DNA from 3 places in the Citricoccus parietis genome. Region 1 is predicted to be linked to each of the others. Evidence: predicted binding sites of a transcription regulator. Region 1 holds the regulator's gene; each other region holds the start of a gene.
The links. Region 1 encodes LexA, which represses DNA repair genes until DNA is damaged. Its sites were predicted from a motif close to TCGAACANNTGTTCGA; they were not measured.
Positions count from the first base shown of each region.

Region 2: the regulator LexA is predicted to act here: its motif matches at 3,764-3,779, upstream of ACFFIO_RS02315 (LexA family protein).
Region 3: the regulator LexA is predicted to act here: its motif matches at 2,104-2,119, upstream of ruvA (Holliday junction branch migration protein RuvA).

Region 1 covers NZ_JBHLWH010000027.1:158,490-164,779, reverse strand. Annotated here, with positions in the region: gene hflX (GTPase HflX) at 1-854, shown strand, start outside; gene ACFFIO_RS09820 (ATP-dependent DNA helicase) at 851-2,947, shown strand; gene ACFFIO_RS09815 (hypothetical protein) at 2,944-3,840, opposite strand; gene lexA (transcriptional repressor LexA) at 3,846-4,589, opposite strand; gene ACFFIO_RS09805 (LysM peptidoglycan-binding domain-containing protein) at 4,800-5,159, shown strand; gene ACFFIO_RS09800 (Ig-like domain-containing protein) at 5,270-6,290, shown strand, end outside.
Region 2 covers NZ_JBHLWH010000006.1:49,178-55,467, reverse strand. Annotated here, with positions in the region: gene ACFFIO_RS02345 (DsbA family protein) at 1-429, shown strand, start outside; gene ACFFIO_RS02340 (vitamin K epoxide reductase family protein) at 490-1,146, shown strand; gene ACFFIO_RS02335 (hypothetical protein) at 1,308-1,676, opposite strand; gene ACFFIO_RS02330 (DUF4307 domain-containing protein) at 2,009-2,485, opposite strand; gene ACFFIO_RS02325 (YidH family protein) at 2,584-3,045, shown strand; gene ACFFIO_RS02320 (ribbon-helix-helix protein, CopG family) at 3,080-3,418, opposite strand; gene ACFFIO_RS02315 (LexA family protein) at 3,846-4,241, shown strand; gene ACFFIO_RS02310 (Y-family DNA polymerase) at 4,222-5,520, shown strand; gene ACFFIO_RS02305 (SOS response-associated peptidase) at 5,794-6,290, shown strand, end outside.
Region 3 covers NZ_JBHLWH010000032.1:172,233-178,522, forward strand. Annotated here, with positions in the region: gene ACFFIO_RS12340 (M3 family metallopeptidase) at 1-381, opposite strand, end outside; gene ACFFIO_RS12345 (YebC/PmpR family DNA-binding transcriptional regulator) at 617-1,372, shown strand; gene ruvC (crossover junction endodeoxyribonuclease RuvC) at 1,380-2,081, shown strand; gene ruvA (Holliday junction branch migration protein RuvA) at 2,198-2,836, shown strand; gene ruvB (Holliday junction branch migration DNA helicase RuvB) at 2,847-3,962, shown strand; gene yajC (preprotein translocase subunit YajC) at 4,137-4,616, shown strand; gene secD (protein translocase subunit SecD) at 4,676-6,290, shown strand, end outside.

The sequences.
Region 1 (6,290 bases):
GCGGTGAGGGCATCGGCTCCCGCGGCCCCGGTGAGACCAAGATCGAGCTGGATCGCCGCCGCATCCGCACCCGCATGGCCAAGCTGCGCCGGGAGATCGCCGCGATGAAGCCGGCGCGTGAGACCAAGCGGGCCAACCGGCGTCGCAACCGGGTGCCTTCCGTGGCGATCGCCGGGTATACGAACGCCGGCAAGTCCTCCCTGCTCAACCGCCTCACGCATGCCGGTGTGCTCGTGGAGAACGCCCTGTTCGCCACACTGGATCCGACGGTGCGCAAATCCGTCACCCCGGACGGCATCGGCTACACGCTCTCGGACACGGTCGGCTTCGTCCGCTCGTTGCCGACACAGCTGGTCGAGGCCTTCCGCTCCACCCTGGAGGAGGTGGCCGACGCGGACGTGATCCTGCATGTCGTCGACGCCTCGCACCCAGATCCCGAGGGGCAGATCGCCGCCGTGCGATCCGTGCTCGCCGAGGTGGACGCCCGGCAGATCCCGGAGATCATCGTGCTGAACAAGGCCGACGCCGCCGACCCGGTGGTGGTGGCCCGGCTGCGTCAGAAGGAACCGCGGTCAGTGGTCGTCTCCGCCCGCACCGGGGAGGGGATCGAGGAACTCGAACGCGCCGTCTCGGACGCGATCCCGCGCCCGAACGTGGCCCTGGACCTGTTGATCCCGTTCACGGACGGGGACGTGGTCTCGCGCCTGCACTCGCCGGACGCGGACATCATCTCGGAGACCTACGAGGCCGAGGGCACGCGGCTCCGGGTACTGGTCCGAGAGGACATCGCCGAGGACCTGCGTCGCTATGCCGCCGAGAGGTCCGCGGACGGACAGGAGCGCGCCGGAGCATGACAGAGACGGTCGAGGAAGCCGCGCCGGCTGCCGTGGCGGGGCCCGCCGCCGAGCCCCGTACCGACGCCGAGCGTGAGGCCCTGCGGCTGCTGGACGCCGCCGTCACAGCCACCGGGGGTCAGCGCCGGGAAGGGCAGCGGCGCATGGTCGTGGAGGTCGCCCGGTCCCTGGAGACCGGGCAGCACCTGCTGGTGCAGGCGGGCACCGGCACCGGGAAGTCGTTGGCGTACCTGGTGCCGGCGCTCCAGCACGCCCTGGAGGCCGAGAACCCGGTGGTGGTGGCCACCGCCACCCTGGCGTTGCAGTCCCAGATCATGCGACGGGATGCGCCCAAGCTGCTGGAAGCCCTGCGGGACGAGCTGCCCCGTCCCATGAACATCGCCCTGGTCAAGGGCCGGTCCAACTACCTGTGCAAGCACAAGCTGGAGGGCGGCTTCCCGGAGGAGGACGGCCAGGCACTGTTCGGCATGGCCGACGACGGCGAGATGCTGTCCGGATCCGACGGTGGCCCGACCAGCCCCCTGGGCCGCGAGGTCCTGCGGCTGCGGGAATGGTCCGAGGAGACGGACACGGGGGACCGGGACGACCTCGATCCGGGCGTCACCGACCGCGCGTGGCGCCAGGTCTCGGTGTCCGCGGTGGACTGCCTGGGCGCCCAGAAGTGCCCGATGGCGGCCGAGTGCTTCTCCGAGCGGGCGCGCGCGGACGCCGGAGAGGCAGACGTGGTGGTCACCAATCACGCCATGCTCGCCATCGCCGCCTTCGAGGGACTCGCGGTGCTGCCCGAGTTCGAGGCCGTGGTGGTGGACGAGGCCCACGAACTCCAGGACCGCGTGACCGGGGCGGTGACCGGCCAGCTCTCCGGGGCCATCGTGCAGGCCGCGGCCTCCTCGGCCCGTAAGCACACGGCCATCGCCGTGGAGGACCTGGTGCAGGCCGGCGCCGGCCTTGACGCCGCCTTCACCGCCACCCCCACGGGCCTGATACCGCGTGGGCCGGACGAGGTCCAGCAGAACGCCCTGAAGGCTGTCCGTGATGCGGCCCGCCAGGGGCTCAGTGATTCCAAGCCGAGCGGGGGAGGTGCCGACTCCGCGGCCGACGGCGGGCGTCAGATGGCCCGATCCCGGATGCAGGACGTCCTGGACGTGGCCGAGCGGATGCTGGAGACCACCCCGGACACCAGTCACCCCGAGGTGCTCTGGGCGTCCCGTCCGGGCCACTTCGAGCCCGGCACCGGGTGGATCCCCGGGGACGAGTCCGCGGCTCCGATGCTCTACGTGGCCCCGCTGTCCGTGGCCGGCAAACTCCGTGAGGGACTCTTCGGCCAGGCCACGACCGTGCTGACCTCGGCCACGCTGGCCATCGGTGAGTCGTTCAACCCGGTGGCGGGATCCCTCGGCCTGATGGGCGAGGGGGCGCCGGCCTGGACCGGTCTGGACGTGGGCAGCCCCTTCGACTACCCGAGGCAGGGTGTGCTCTACGTGGCCCGGCATCTGCCGAAGCCGGGTCGGTTCGCTGCCCCCGAGGCCTATGACGAACTCGAGGCACTGCTCAGGGCGTCCGGCGGCGGCGCTCTGTGCCTGTTCTCCTCCAAACGAGCCGCCGAGGACGCTGCCGCCGAGATGCGCACGCGGCTCGGTCCGAAGCCCACGATCCTGTGCCAGGGCGACACCACGCTGACCGCCCTGGTGCGTCAGTTCGCCACGGAGGAGGACACCTGTCTGTTCGGGACCATGAGCCTGTGGCAGGGCGTGGACGTACCCGGCGAGTCCTGCCGCCTGGTGGTCATCGATCGGATCCCGTTCCCGCGACCGGACGATCCCCTGTCCACGGCGCGGTCCAGAGACATCAGCCGGCATGGCGGCAACGGGTTCATGGCGGTCTCCGCCTCCCATGCGGCGGTCCGCCTGGCGCAGGGCGCCGGCCGGCTCATCAGGACCGCGACGGACCGCGGTGTGGTGGCTGTCCTCGACTCCAGGCTCGCGACGGAACGGTACGGATCGTTCCTGCGTTCGACCCTGCCGGACTTCTGGCCGACGGCCGATCCCTCCGTGGTCCGCGGCGTGCTGGAGCGGCTCCGTCCCGCTGACTAGCGGATCAGCATCTCGAGGGCGCCGACCGTGCGAATGGCCCGCCATTCGATGCCGGGGGCCGGGCTCCAGGCCGGCCAGTCCACGGACCATCCGCCATCGGGCTCCTGGGCGGATGCGAGCCACCGGCGGTCCCGGGACATCACGGCCGCAGGGACCAGGCCGCCGTAGAGGTCCGAGGGGAAGGGGACCGTCCAAGGATGGTGGACCAGGTCGAGCGCATGGATGCTCTCGTCCTCAACGCCACCCTGCACGGGGAGGGAGCCGTTGGCGGACAACCGCTCACGAAGGGCTGCCAGAATCGGGCTGTCGACCGAGCCCGTGGGAAGGCCGTCCGCAGCGAGGAACCTCAGGGCGTACTTGGCCTCATAGGCGGGCAGGTCGCCGGCAGTCGCAGCCCGGGACAAGCGGAGGCGGCACCAGTCCGAGGCGGCCTCAGCCCACCCGCCCGCGAACCCCGTCAGCAGGGCTGCGGCGGCGAAGCCATACGTGAGGTGCGAACCGCCGGGAACCGGTTGGACCCACGGTGCATGGGGCCACTCGAGGGAGGCCTCGGTGACGAACGGCACGGAACCGTCCAGCCCGGAAGTCGAGGCCACCCATTCCAGTCCAGAGCGAACCCAGGGGTGCTCGGCCAGATCCCAACCGGCCAAGAGGTCCAGAGCCGTCAGCGTGGAGAGCGCCTCACTCTTCGGTGACTGCACATCGGGTTCGAGGCCGTGACCGAATCCACCGTCAGGATTGCGGTACGCCCCCAGGGCAGCCAGGACACCCTCGGTGCCGCCGCCGTGGAGCAGCAGGTCCACCCGGCGGCGTTCGAGCAGCCGCCCGTGGGTGTAGACGAACTCCTCGGCATCCGCCACGCGGACGCCCGGCGGCAGAGGCCGATGGTTCATGGGGCTCAGAGCGCCCGGAGTACCGTGACGACCTTGCCCATGACCGTCGCCTCGTCGCCGAGGATGGGCTCATACGCAGAGTTCTGCGGCAGCAGCCACGTGTGGCCATCCCGCTGCCGGAAGGTCTTGACGGTGGCCTCGTCGTCCAGCAACGCGGCGACGATGTCCCCGTTCTGTGCGTTGTTCTGCTGACGCACCACCACCCAGTCGCCGTCGCAGATGGCCGCATCGACCATGGAATCGCCGTAGACCTTCAGCATGAACAGTTCCCCCTCGCCGGTCAGTTGACGCGGCAGGGTCATGACGTCCTCGACCTGCTGGTCGGCGAGGATCGGCCCACCGGCGGCAATCCGGCCCACCAGGGGGACCGGGACGGCATCACCGTCGGCGGCCCCGGTGTGCAGGGTCCTCACCGCCCCCTCCGGCGTGGCTGCCGATTCGGGGGACGTGACGGCGGACTCGGCCACGAGGGCCAGGCCGTTCTCGTCCAGCAGGACCTCCATGGCCCGCGGGCGGCCCGGATCCTTGCGGATGTAGCCGAGCTTCTCCAGCTGACCCAGTTGATGGGTGACCGATGACAGCGAGGCCAAGCCGGCCGCATCTCCGATCTCCCGCATGGACGGCGGATACCCGTGTGCGGCGATCGCAGAGCGGATGGATCCGAGGATGATCCGCTGACGATCGGTGAGGGGCCGGACGCCGTGATCGTGGTGCGGGTCCGGGGCGGGAGTGGGAATCCGGGGGGCCATTCGACCATCCGTTCTTATCGTGTCCGTCGGTCTTGGTGAAGTGTCTCTTGCTGGTCGCTGGGTCCGACGGTACCGGAGTCACACCCTCGATTCAAAGATATGTTCGAATTTTTCTTGGCATGTTTCGAACAGGCGTGCTAGACATGACGTCGAAGCAGTCGAACACACGTTCTAGATGGCCCGGGGTTCCGGGAGGAGAGGCAGAAGAGCATGAGCACTGCAGCATCGGTCCAGATCCGCACGGCCGGCTCCGCCGGATTCCACCTGAACCGCCGTGGTCGTTTCCTCTTCGTGGGGTTCCCCGTCATCGTTCTGGCGGTCCTGGCCGCAGTGGCCGCCGTCTTCTTCGGCGCCCACGGGATGGCTCCGGCGGCGGCCTCCGATGACCAGCCGGCTGCGGACGTGGAGACGGTCACGGTGAACTATGGCGACACCTTGTGGGCCATCGCCGGGCGCACGGCCCCCGAGTCGCCCCGCAACGAGGCCATCCTGCGCATCGGCGAACTTAATGACCTCGACGGTGGCGACCTGCAGCCCGGTCAGGTGTTGTTCGTCCCCGCTGGGGCCTGAGTCTCCGCTGGCCCCGCAGGGAGTGCCGGGGGATTCGACTCCCTTCAGCCCGCCGCTAGGATGGCCTGGGTCCGTAGTGAGGCGGATCAACTGCTGATGACGGGGCACTCATGGGGAACAAGCGCAAGCAGATGAAGTCTGTGGCGACCCCGGTGGCCTTCTCCGCCGTCGGTGCCCTCGTGGCCACTGGTGCCTTCCTCTATCCCGGCTTCGACACGGCTGACCTCGACCTGCATGATGCCGGCATCTGGGTCACCCACAACAGTGGGGGATACGTCGGCCACCTGAACCACGAGTCCACCATCCTGGACGGTGGTTTCCGGCCCCCGGTGGAGGACTTCGAACTTCACCAGGAGGATGCCACCGCCCTCATGCTGGACCCGGCCTCCGGCGCCTTGACCTCCATTGACACCACCGCCATGGTCGCCGGCGACCAGGTCATGATGCCGGCCACCCAGGATTTCGCGCTGGGCGCCGGCGTCATCTCGGCCAGCAATCCCGCCGAGGGGGCCGTCTACGCGGGGACGGTGGACCCGACGCCCCAGGTCTCGACGGACGAACCGCTCTACGAGGCCGAGGGAGCCGTGACGTCGACGACCACGGTGGGTGGCGAGGTGTTCGTGGCGGACCTCGGCCGGGACACCGTGATTCGCTTCGCGGCCGAGGGCGAGCAGCCTGGTGCCCTGGTGGAGACCCGCCAGGACGGCCTCGAAGGGTTGTCCGGAATGCAGGAACCGCAGCTGGTGGCCGTGGGCGACGTTCCGGTGGTGGTGGACCCTGAGTCCGGCACCCTGTCCTGGCCAGGCCACTCCGTGCAGGATGAGCGGCTGGTGGGTGCGGTGCCACAGCCGTCCGGTCCTGAGGTGGACCAGGTGGCTTTGTCTACCGAGCGGGACCTGGTCACCGTGGCTCTGTCCAACGGGGACATTCAGGCCATGAGCATCGTCCCTCCCACGGACGCCTCCGCCGGATCGACCTCACCCGCTGGTGCTGACGGCAGTGTGGCGGCAACGGCCCCCGTTCGGGTAGCCGGTTGCCTTCATGCCGCCTCGGCCGTCACCGGGCACTACCTGCAGGACTGTGACGGTGAAGAACAGGATCAGATCGTCCCCATCCCCGAGCTGACGGCCG
Region 2 (6,290 bases), on a different contig from region 1:
GCCTATCCCTTTGTCGAGGAGTTACGGGCGGAGTATGCGGACACCGTCACCTTCGTGAACCGTTACTTCCCGCTGCCGGGCCACCCGAACTCGGTCACCGCGGCCGTGGCTGTGGAGGCCGCTGCCCAGCAGGATGCTTACGAGCCGATGTATCAGCGGATGTTCGAGACCCAGACCGAGTGGAGCCACACCACGGAGGACCGCAGCGATGTGTTCCGCGGCTATGCCGAGGACCTCGGCCTGGACATGGCTGCCTACGATGCCGCCGTGGCGGATCCGGCGACCCGGGAACGTGTTGAGCTTGATGTCGCCGACGGCACCGCCTTGGGAGTCTCCGGGACCCCGACGTTCTACCTCGACGGCGAGCAGCTCGCCCCGTCCACCCTGGAAGAGTTCACCGCCGCCGTTGAAGCCGCTGTCCAGGACTAGGTGGCTTGCCGCCGGCAACGCCTTCTGACCGTGGACCGAGACCAGAAAAAGCCCTCCACCATGACCGAACGCTCGACCATTTCCACCCATCCCTCGAAGCCATCCCCCTCGCCAGCAGCGATGGCACCCGCCCGGGCCTGGTTCGCCGACCATCGGACCTTCGGGCTGATCCTGTTGGTCACCGGAGCCGTGGGCTGGATCGCCTCGGCCATCCTCGTGCTCGAGCGCCTGGCCCTGTACGAGAACCCTGGCCACGTCACCAGTTGTGACATCAACCCCTGGGTGTCCTGCGGGCGGGTGATGGGCACCTGGCAGTCCGAGCTATTCGGGTTCCCCAACCCGCTGATCGGCATCGTCGCTTTCGCCGTGGTCCTGGCCACCGCGATGGTGGTGCTCTCCGGGGCCCGACCCGGCCGGTGGTACTGGGCCGGACTGCAGGCCGGGGTCACCCTAGGGATGGCCTTCGTGACCTGGCTCTGGTTCCAAGCCCTGTACGAGATCTACATCCTGTGCCTGTACTGCATGATCGTCTGGGCGGCCATGATCCCGCTGTTCATCCTGCTCACCGCCCGCAACCTCGCCCACGGCGTGATCCCCGCCCCGCCGGCGGTGGCCCGGTTCGCCACCGGCTGGGCCGGGACCCTCATCGCCGTCGTCTACGTCGGCGTCGCCGGCTCCGTCTTCATCCAGTTCCTCCCCGCCTTCACCGGCCCCTGACCGGGTCTGATTGAACTGCCAACTCCCGCAGCTTCACCACCCAGTTGATCCTCGTACGGAGCACGGCCTCCCGGCTGCGGCAGCCTCCTTCTGGCGATAAAGCTGGGGGCCCTTACCGCCCAGACAAGGAACGCTGACGGGGCCCTCAGCCATGCTGGTGGTCAGGCCTCCGCGGCTTTCCAGCGGCGGGCAGTGACGAACGAGTGGATGCCGAGCGCCACGTACAAGATGAGCAGGGCGAAGGTAATCGTGCTGATGAGCACAGCCGTCGGACGCTCCGCGTCGCCGGCGATCAGCGCGCCGAGCTGCAGGACGTTCATCGATGTGCCGAGCACGCCGAGCACGGCGACGGCCAGGGCAAGGTGGACACCGAGCTTCTGCTTCTTCAAGCTGATAAGACCTGCAATCAAGATCACGACTCCGAGCAAGGCCGGGATCAGTGCTGTCCAGCTGGCGAACGACGTGGCGATATAGGCGATGGAACCAATGGCGATGAGAAGGACGCTGAGTCCGAGGGTGAGGCGACGCATAGCGCTTCCTTAGGCAGATGATGACCAAAACTACTTCTACGCAGTGTAGTAGAACCGGATTTCCGCCCGCCGCCTCGGAGCCTGATGTTGCTTCTCCTGAGGGTCGGCGGCTCCTCCAGCTCTTCGACGACTTATGGAATGCCGGGGGCGCCCCACCCCAGTCCCTGATGTCATGCCCGGCGAAGAGGTATCAAGCGACCGGCGACAGGGTATCGCGGCCGCCTTCTCGAGGGGGTCCTTCGAGAGGCGGGCGAACCCTTTTCATCAGGCGACCAGTACTCAGGGGGCGCGATGGAGGTGCGGTGAATGAGGTGCAGGCAGGAGATCCAGGCTCAGACGTCCTGCTCGATCCAGCAGGAGTTGACGCCGCCGTTCACCCCGAGAGAATCGGTGCGCAGGTTGACGTCGTAGTACTGAGACTTGTCCGAGGGAAGGGAACCGCCTGTGGCATCCTCGACCTTCGCCGGACCGATGGTGACGGTCCGCCAGCCCACGATGGCATAGTTTTCGGAAAGCACTTGAATGGCGCAGGCCACGGTGTCTTCGAAATCTTTGGTGACTTCGAACGTCACCGAGGCCCGGGTCGGGGAGTCAATGGCGTAGCCGACGTCTTTCCAGGACAGAGAGTCCTGCGAGGTCGGGAATGCCAACCAGGCAGTAGCGGCCACGGCGAGCACTAGGGCGGTGACGGCAATCCATTTGCCCCAGCGGGACCCGAATGACGGCCGAGCACGCTGGGTCCGCCCATATCGGTTCGCAAAGCTATCAACCGGCACATGATCCGCCGGCTTCTGGGGTGCTGGATCCATAGTGGCCCATGATAGGCCCGGCCTCCCGGCCGCCTTGTCCCGCGACTGGTACACGACCAGAAGACTCCCGGCTGGGGCATCCGGGAGACAATAAAGTCATGTACGCCCCGATCGACCTCCAGACCCCACTCGTCACCCAATGGATCGGCACACTCGTGACGATCGCGGGGCTGGCGGTCCTCGCCCACGGGCTGTGGCGCCGCAAACGCTACCAAGCCCACTTGGATGACGAGGACGCCCGCTACGCCGGGCCGGACCGGATCAAAGACGCCGTCCGCGAGGTGTTCGCGGGTGCAGGCATTCTCGTGCTCGGTCTGGCGACTCTCGCCTATTCGATCTACGGACACTTCGCCTCGCAGTCCAACATCCAGGAAAATGTCGCCAACAAGTACGGGGTCGAATCAGTCGAAGATAAGGGCTGGCGCGGCAATGCACTCCGCGCCGACATCACCATGCCGGACGGCACCGTCCATCAGGATGTCCTCATCATCTTCGAGGACTCCGGCGAACCGCAGATCAATCGCGACCTGAGCGGCGCGGCCACCGACAGCACCGGGTAACGCTCCGTCGCCCAGGGACGATTACCACCCAGGGTCAGGAAACATGTCGCAGCTCGAGGTACGCAGCGACGGCCTCACGCACGATGTCGGACTCGTCGCGCTGCTCGCGCTCCGCAAGAGCATGCACGCGATCCTTCAGGGCCTGCGGCACGCGGGCCCGAACGACAGGTGAGGGCCCTCGTTTCGTCCCGGCCGGCGGCCGCCCCACGGCCAGCCGCACGGCCTCCTGTGGGCTTGCCGCTCCAGTTGCTTCCACGAGAGCGTGGCGCGCATCGGGGCGGGCATCCTCGCCGCGCCGAATGGTGCCCGGCTTCACGGTCAGGTCTCCACGCGCAGCCCGGCCGGCCAGCTCTTCGTACGTATCGGCGGTCATGGCGCTTCTCCTTCATGCAATAGGTATCGGAACTGATCGGTGAGGTCCACGACGTGGAAGACGACGACGGTGCGGGGTGGTTAGTGGGCCGCGATCACTTCGAGGTAGCGCTCAGTCCGCCCATGCGAGTGGCCGATATACACGATGGTCTGATCCCCTGGCTCGCCCTCGATTTCTGCTGTCACCTCGGCATGCATCATGGCGCAGAGCGCACCCTCTCGGGTTATCCCGTGCTTGTCAGCGCTACGCGTCCGCTCCACCCCCATTCCTAAACTGTAGCACAAAATGCGGCTACATAGCCCTCGGGTGGAATTGCCGCCTGCTTACCACATGCACGATTGGCAATCGAACATACTTTCGATTCGCGTGAGGTGAGGGCTTGCTGGCAACCGAGGTCCGGGCTCTCGCCGAAGGGCTCGGGGAGCAGCTGCGAACGCGCGTCAATGACGGCGTGGTGGAGGCCGGCTTCCCCTCGCCGTCCCAGGACTACACCACCGCCGAGATTGATCTGACGGATCACCTGATGCCCAACCGGGCCTCGACGTACCTAGTGCGGGCGCGAGGGCACTCCATGACCGGTGCCGGGATCTGGGACGGCGACGAACTGGTGGTGGACCGCTCGATCCGCCCCCAGCACGGCCACGTGGTGATCGCCGTGCTTGATGGCGAACTGACCGTGAAACGGCTCAGAATCGAAGCGGACCGGGTGGTGCTCTCCTCGGAGAACCCGGCGTATCCCGACATTGCCGTTCCCTCGCTCTCGGATCTGCGGGTCTGGGGTGTGGTCACGGTGGCACTGCATCATGTCTCCCGCACCTCGTGAGGCCGTGATCGCTCTGGTGGACTGCGCCAGCTTCTATGCCTCGTGTGAGCGGGTCTTCGACCCGCGCCTGGAGGACCGCCCGGTGGTGGTGTTGTCCAACAACGACGGCTGCGTGGTGGCCATGTCCCAGGAGGCCAAGGTACTGGGGGTCCCGATGGGGATCCCGTGGTTCAAGCTCGAGCCCGTCGCCGCCACCCAGGGGATCGTGGCACGGTCCTCCAACTACGAGCTCTACGGCAGCCTCTCGGCGAGGGTCATGGAGGTCATCGGCCGGCACGCCGCCTGGCAGGAGGTCTACAGCATCGACGAGTCCTTCATCAGCCTGCGCGGCACCGTCGAAGAGGTGATCCAGGCCGGCCGGCGTATCCGCGAGGACGTGGCCCGCTGCACCGGGATTCCGGTGCGCGTGGGCATCGCCCCCACCAAGACGTTGGCGAAGGTTGCCCTCCTCGGGGTGAAGCGTTCCGCCCCGCTGTCCCGGGTCGGAGTGTGTCACTTCGGGGCCTACTCCCCCACCCAACGAGACACCATTCTGGCCAGCATCCCCGTCACTGATCTCTGGGGCGTGGCCGGCCGGCTGGGCCGCCGCCTAGCGAATCTGAATATCCATACCGCCGCAGACCTCGCCGCCCAAGACCCCGGGCAGATGCGCCGGCGGTTCTCGGTGGTCCTGGAGCGCACCGTGCGCGAACTGCGCGGCACCCCGTGCATCCCCCTCGAGGAAGAACCTCGCCAGTACAAAGACCAGCTCATCTACTCCCGATCCTTCTCGGAACCGGTCACCACCACCCCGGCCATGCGCCAAGTCCTCTCCATCTACGCCCAGCAACTCGCCTCCCGGCTACGCAATGCCGGACAAGAAGCCCGGGTCCTTACCGCTTGGGCGTCGACCTCGCCGTTCGCCACGGACCAGGAACCCCACTCGCCCCAGATCAGCGCCGTCCTACCCGTGCCCACGGCAGAGCCAGTGACGATCGCTCGTGGATCCCTGGGCTTGGCCGAGCTGATCCGCCCGGGCACCCGGTACGTGCGGGCTGGCGTCGTGCTCACCGATCTGCGCCCCGCAGGCCAGGCCGAGACCCTGCCCGGCCTCGGCCCACCCGGGGAGGGCCGCAATCTCGGCCCCACCCTGGACGCCGTGGTGGCCCGCTTCGGGGTCGGGAGCGTCGGCCTGGGATACGGCGGCCTCGGAACACCGCCGTCGTGGCAGATGCGCCGGGCCATGCTCTCCCCCAGGGCCACCACCCATTGGGACGAGCTCGTCACTGTCCGCCTGTGAAGGACTCCCGCAGACCCCGGGACCAGTGGTGAGGGGTCTTCGGCTTTGTACTCGGTGCGCCGCAGATTCATGATCCACCAGCCCTCAGGCACCCGGGCACGCAGCGCGGCAACCCCCGCCTCATAGGACTCGGCCTCAACCGGCAGCTCATCGGCCTGCCGATCTCCACGACCCGTGTCATCGTCGGGGATAGTCTCGATGGAGGCAGTGATGTTCATCCGTTCGGCCTTTGTGCCCTCGGCCCGCAGGAGCGCGTGCGGCAGACTGGGCCTCATGTGTGGACGGTATGTGATGGCCCGAGCCATCGGCGACCTGGTGGCAGATGCCGGTGCGGTCGAGCCCGAGGAAGAGCTGGTGCTTCGACCGAACTGGAACGTCGCACCGACCAGCGAGGTTCCCATCATCCTAGAACGAGCGATCGAGGACGAGACCCGCCGGGAAATCCACGTGGCCCGATGGGGCCTGGTCCCGCCATGGGCCAAGGACGTATCCGTCGGCTCGCGGGCCTTCAACGCCCGCTCGGAAACCGTCTCCACGAAACCAACCTTTCGCGCTGCCGTGAAAGCCAAACGGTGCGCGGTCCCGGTCGACGGGTACTACGAATGGCTCAAACCCCCCGCAGATGCACCCAAGGGCACACCGAAGCGGCCCTTCTTCGTTCACCCCGCAGACGGCTCCCTGATTTACTTCGCCGGGCTCTACGAGTGGTGGAAAGACCCGGCTGATGCGGAGGGCGATGAGGGCAGGTGGCTTCTGAGCTGCACCATCCT
Region 3 (6,290 bases), on a different contig from region 1:
GTCCACCCTCGCCAGTTGGCTGTAGAGGGCCGCGTCGAGGTGGATCGCGTCCCAGTGGGCGGACAACTCGGGGCTGATCTCCTCGTCGATCTCCTGCCGGGCCTCGGTGCCGTCGGCGGCCACGAGGTTGGAGAAGACCTGGTGCACCCGGCGCAGCAGCTGCCCCGAACGCTCGAAGGCGAGGAACGTGTTCTCGAACGTCGGCTCGGCGGGATCCGCGGTGATCACCTCGAGTTCGGCGCGGTGCTCGGCCATGCCGGCGCGGTAGGCGGGCAGGAAGTGCTCGTCGTCGAGGGCAGCGAAGTCGGGGAGCCCATAGGGCAGCGGGGACGGCACCAGGAGGGGATTGGTGCCGGTGGCGGAGGAGGTGTCGGTCGTCATAGTCAGCAACTGTTTCACATCTGGGGTCCGCTGGACAGGGGCCGGCAGAACCGACCGTCCACACCGTGTCACGCCTGGAAGGGGCGCCGGCCGCTCCTCCCGTAGAATCGAAGCCAGACTTCTGCCGGCAGCGGCAGGACCCGGCGCTGCGGCGCCCGGGCCAGGACGAACCCGATCATCACCAACAGCCGATGCGGGCCGTGCTCCAGCGCGGTCGCCTCGGAGAGGAGAGCACGTGTCAGGGCATTCCAAGTGGGCGACCACCAAGCACAAGAAGGCCATCATCGACGCCCGCCGCGCGAAGGCCTTCGCCAAGTACGTCAAGGGCATCGAGGTGGCGGCCCGCGCCGGCGGGCCCGACTTGGACGGCAACCCCGCTCTGGAGCTGGCGGTCACCAAGGCCAAGAAACAGTCCGTCCCCAATGACAACATCGAGCGCGCCATCAAGCGCGGCGCCGGCCTGACCGGTGAGGTCATCGAATACACGGAGATCATCTATGAGGTCCGCGGGCCCCAGGGTTCCGCCCTGATGGTCGAGTGTCTGACGGACAACAAGAACCGCGCCGCCGCTGAGGTCCGCACCGCCGTGACCCGGAGCGGGGGCACCATGGCCGACTCGGGGTCCGTGGCCTTCCTGTTCAACCGCACCGGCCTGGTTCGGCTGCCGGCCGAGGGACACACCGAGGACGACATCCTGATGGCGGTGCTGGACGCCGGCGCCGAGGAGGTCATGCAGTCCGGGGACTCCTTCGAGATCCTGTGCGACCCCTCCGACCTGCGTGCCGTGGCCGGCGCCCTGGACGAGGCCGGGATCGAGTACGACACGGACGAGATGGAGTTCGTGGCCACCATGAAGGTGGACCTGGACGCCAAGGGCGCGAAGACGTACTTCAACCTGGAGGACGCGCTGGAGGACCTGGACGACGTGCAGAGCGTCTACTCCAACGTGGACATCTCCCCGGAGGTCCTCGCCCAGCTGGACGAGGACTGATCCGCCCTTGACCGTCAGCCCCGGGGCCACGGGACGCCGGGCGCCGAGTCCGCTGCGGGTCCTCGGTGTCGATCCCGGCCTGACCCGCTGCGGGATCGCCGTGGTGGACGTGGCGCCCAACCGCACCGCCACGCTGGTGGCGGTGACGGTCGTCGGCTCCCCGGCGGAGCAGTCGCTCGACCTGCGGTTGCTCGCCATCGACGAGGCCATCAACGAGTGGCTCGACCGCCACAGCCCGGACCACGTGGCCGTGGAACGCATGTTCGCGCAGAACAACACGCCGACCGTGATGGGCACCGCCCAGGCCTCCGGCGTGGTCATCGCGGCGGCCGCCCGGCGCGGCATCCCGGTGGCGCTCCACACCCCCTCCGAGGTGAAGGCCGCGGTCACCGGCAGTGGCACCGCGGGCAAGGACCAGGTCACCGCCATGGTCACCAGGATTCTGCGCCTCGACGCCCCGCCCAAGCCCGCCGACGCCGCCGATGCCCTCGCCCTGGCCATCACCCATGCCTGGCGCGGCGGGCTGATGGGCCGCGGACTGGAGACGGGCAACCTCACCAGTCCCCAGCGCGCTTCGCGGTTCCCGACGCCGGCCGGCGGCTCCGGCGGCCGCCGCACCGGGGGATCGACGCCGGCCCAACAGGCCTGGCTCGCCGCCGAGCAGCGAAGCCGGGGCTCGAAGGGCTGGAGCGGCGGGTCCCGGATCTGATATCAGCCATGGGCTAAGGTCTTCGTAGATACGTTCGAACCGGGCGGCCGTCCGACACCTGACCCGTTGTCGTCCGGCTGTTGTCCAATTGCCATTCCGAGAAGAGCGAGTTGAGCATGATTTCGTCCCTGACCGGCACCGTGGAATCCGTGGGGCTGAACCACGCTGTCCTCACCGTGTCCGGCTTCGGCATGCGGTTCTCCGCCACCCCGCAGACGCTGGCGGGGCTCCATCTGGGGGAGGCGGGACGGGTCCTGACCTCCATGGTGGTGCGGGAGGACTCCATGACCCTGTTCGGCTTCGCCACGGAGGACGAGAGGGAGGTCTTCGAGGTGCTGCTCGGGGTCTCCGGAGTCGGCCCCCGGCTGGCCCTGGCCGTGCTGGCGGTCCACGCTCCGGAGGCGGTCCGGGTGGCCGCGTCCACGGGGGACGACAAGGCCTTCACCAAGGTCCCGGGTATCGGACCCAAGGGTGCGCGGCGCATCGTCCTGGAGCTGACGGACAAGCTCGTGCCCACCGGGGCGGCCGCCGCCGGGACCGAGGACCAGCCGGCGCTGGCCGGCTCCATGCCCTGGATGGACCGCGTCCTGGAGGCGCTGACCGGCTTAGGCTGGACGGAGAAGGACGCCGAGAAGGCAGTCCGGGACACCATTCGGCACGAGCCCGAACTCGAGGAGTCCGGCACGGTGGCCAGCGTGCTCAAGTCCACGCTGCGCCACCTCGGCCAGGGGCAGTCCGCCCGGTCGGGCCGGTAGGGGGTAGCGCATGACGCAACAGCCAGACGGCCGGCTCGTGGCCGGGGCCGCTGAGGGTGAGGAGCGGGAGCTCGAGACCGCCCTGCGTCCCAAGAACCTCGACGACTTCGTGGGCCAGCAGCGGGTCCGCCGGCAGCTCTCACTGGTCCTGGAGGCGGCCCGGTTGCGCGGCCGCACCGCCGACCACGTGCTGATGTCCGGACCGCCCGGACTGGGCAAGACCACCCTGGCCATGATCATCGCGGCGGAGATGAACGCGCCCCTGCGGATCTCCTCCGGACCGGCGATCCAGCACGCCGGTGATCTGGCTGCCATCCTGTCCTCCCTGACGGAGGGTGAGGTGCTCTTCCTGGACGAGATCCACCGGATGTCCCGCCCGGCCGAGGAGATGCTCTACATGGCCATGGAGGACTTCCGGGTGGACATCGTGGTCGGCAAGGGAGCCGGCGCCACCTCCATTCCCCTGGAGATCCCGCCCTTCACGCTGGTGGGGGCCACCACCCGCGCCGGGCTGCTGCCCGGGCCGCTCCGCGACCGCTTCGGCTTCACCGGCCACCTCGAGTTCTACAGCACCGAGGAACTGGAACTGGTGCTCCGCCGCTCCGCCCTGTTGCTGGACATGAAGGTCAACTCCGCGGGGTTCACCCAGATCGCCAGCCGGTCGCGGGGAACGCCGCGCATCGCCAACCGGCTGCTGCGCCGGGTGCGCGACTGGGCCCTGGTCGGCGGGCTGGACCAGGTGGACTCGCGCGCCGCCTCCGCCGCCTTGGAGATGTACGAGGTGGATGGGAAAGGCCTGGACCGCCTCGACCGCTCTGTGCTCGAGGCCCTGTGCCGCAAGTTCGCCGGGGGACCGGTGGGCCTGTCCACGCTGGCCATCGCCGTGGGGGAGGAGACCGAGACGGTGGAGACCGTGGCGGAGCCCTTCCTGGTGCGGGAGGGCCTGCTGGGGCGGACCCCGCGGGGCCGGATCGCCATGCCCGCCGCCTGGGAGCACCTGGGCCTGGTCCCGCCCCCCGATTCTCCGGGCGCGGCGTTCTGGTCGGTTCCGGCGGCAAGTGATGCCGGTGCGGACTCCGACCGGCCAGACAGTGCCGACGAGGCCGACACGCTGTTTGATCCGTGAACTCGGATTGACCCCTGAACGCGGGCCCTGATTCCTGTCCCCGGGTTCGAGGCGTTTCTGGGAAATCGGTGAACAATGTGCCCCGGGAGGGCGCGTCTGAATGGACAGTGTGAACCTACCCGTAGACTAATCGGGTTGTCCTGTGCCCCGACTCTGGAATGTGGTGTCCCCGAAGTGACCCAGCTGATCGCCCCCCCAACTGTCTCGCTTGTCGCCGAAGGCGCCAATCCGGAAGGCGGTGGCGGCCTGCCGTTCGACCCCTTCCTGCTGATCATGCTCGCGATCTTCGCGTTGCTGATCTTCAGCATGTTCCGCCGCAGCAAGAAGGCCCAGCAGCAGCAGCAGCAGCTCCACCAGTCGCTCGCCCCGGGCGTGGAGGTCATGACCACCATGGGTCTGTTCGGCACCATCCTGTCCGTGGACAAGGAAGAGAACAAGGCCGTCATCGAGATCTCCCCGGGTAACACGGCCACCGTGCACCTGCAGGCCATCGGCAAGGCCGTGAATCCCGCCGCCGTGGCCGGCGAGCCGGAGACCACCATCCCGGATTCCCCGGCCGGCCTGGAAGAGGCCAATGGCGGCACCGACCGCAACGAGACCGATGGTAACGGCCCGGACGATCAGCGTCCCGGCACGGACCGCCCCTCTGCCTGACACCGTCTGACCGAGCAGACGCCCGCCCTCGTACCGTGAACCGAAAGCCGTAGCCCTCCATGTCTGATAAGACCCCCCGGGGACGCGCCAAGCGCACCCTCTGGTGGCTCGCCGGCCTGATAGTCGCCCTGGCGGCGATCCTCGGTGTCGGCGTGGCCACCGGCCAGGCCCAGCTGGCCCCCAAGCTCGCCCTCGACCTGGAAGGCGGCACCCAGATGGTGCTCGCCCCGGAGGTCACCGGTGGCCAGGAGGTGTCCGGGGAGCAGCTCGACCAGGCGGTCGAGATCATCCGCCAGCGTGTGGACGGCTCCGGTGTCTCCGAGGCGGAGATCACCACCCAGAGCGGTCGGAATGTGGTGGTGTCCCTGCCCGGCGTCCCGGACCAGGAGACCCGTGAGCTGATCCAGGCCTCCGCCAACATGGAGTTCCGTCCGGTCATCACCATGGGTTCCTTCACCGCGACGCCGGAGGACCAGCGGACGCCGGTGGAGGAGTTCCCGGAGCCCACAGCCGAGCCCGAGAACGGCTCGGACCCGAACTGGATCACCCCGGAACTGGCCGCCGAGTTCGAGGCCTATGACTGTCCCGCCGTGCTCGAGGACCCGAACCGGGAGCCGCTGCCCACGGACGAGGCAGCGATTGTCTGCGATCCGAATCAGGGCGTGAAGTACATTGTCGGACCGGTCGAGGTCCCGGGCACCGACATCGCCGACGCCGACTACGGCCTGGTCAACACGGCCACCGGCGTGTCCACCAACCAGTGGGCCGTGAACCTGACCTTCAACAACGCCGGCGCGGATGCCTTCCGCGAGGTCACCCAGCGCCTGACCCCCTTCCAGGAGGGCGACCCGCGCAAGCAGTTCGCCATTGTCCTGGACGGCATGGTCGTCTCCGCGCCACAGTCCCAGGCCGTCATCACCGACGGCCGGGCCCAGATCTCCGGCAACTTCACCGAGGAGTCCGCCGCGGCTCTGGCGGAGCAGCTGAAGTACGGCGCCCTGCCGATCAGCTTCACCATCGAGTCCGAGCAGCAGATCTCCGCCACCCTCGGTGCCGACCAGCTGCGCCTCGGCCTCATCGCCGGGCTCATCGGCCTGGCACTGGTCGCCGTGTACTCGATCTTCCAGTACCGCCTGCTGGGGCTGGTCACCATGGCCTCCCTCGTGGTGGCGGGGGTGCTGACCTATCTGGCGATCGTCCTCTTGGGCTGGTCGGACAACTATCGGTTGTCCCTGGCCGGCATAGCGGGCCTGATCGTGGCCATCGGCCTGACGGCGGACTCGTTCATCGTCTACTTCGAACGCATCAAGGATGAGTTGCGCAACGGACGCAGCCTGGCGGAGGCCGTGGAATACGGCTGGCTTCGGGCCAAGCGCACCGTGGTCGCGTCCAAGGCCGTCAACCTCCTGGCCGCCGTCGTGCTGTACTTCGTGGCGGTGGGCAACGTGCGTGGCTTCGCGTTCACGCTCGGCCTGACCGCCGTGGCGGACCTCGTGGTGGTCTTCATGTTCACCCACCCGGTGCTGCAGATGTTGGCGAACACCCGGTTCTTCGGGGGCGGGCACAAGTTCTCCGGCCTCGACCCCTCGCTGCTCGGCCGCGAACCCCTGTACCAGGGCGCCGGGAAGGTCCGGGAGTTCAGGCCGGTCCCGGCCGCGACCGGTAAGGCGCCGA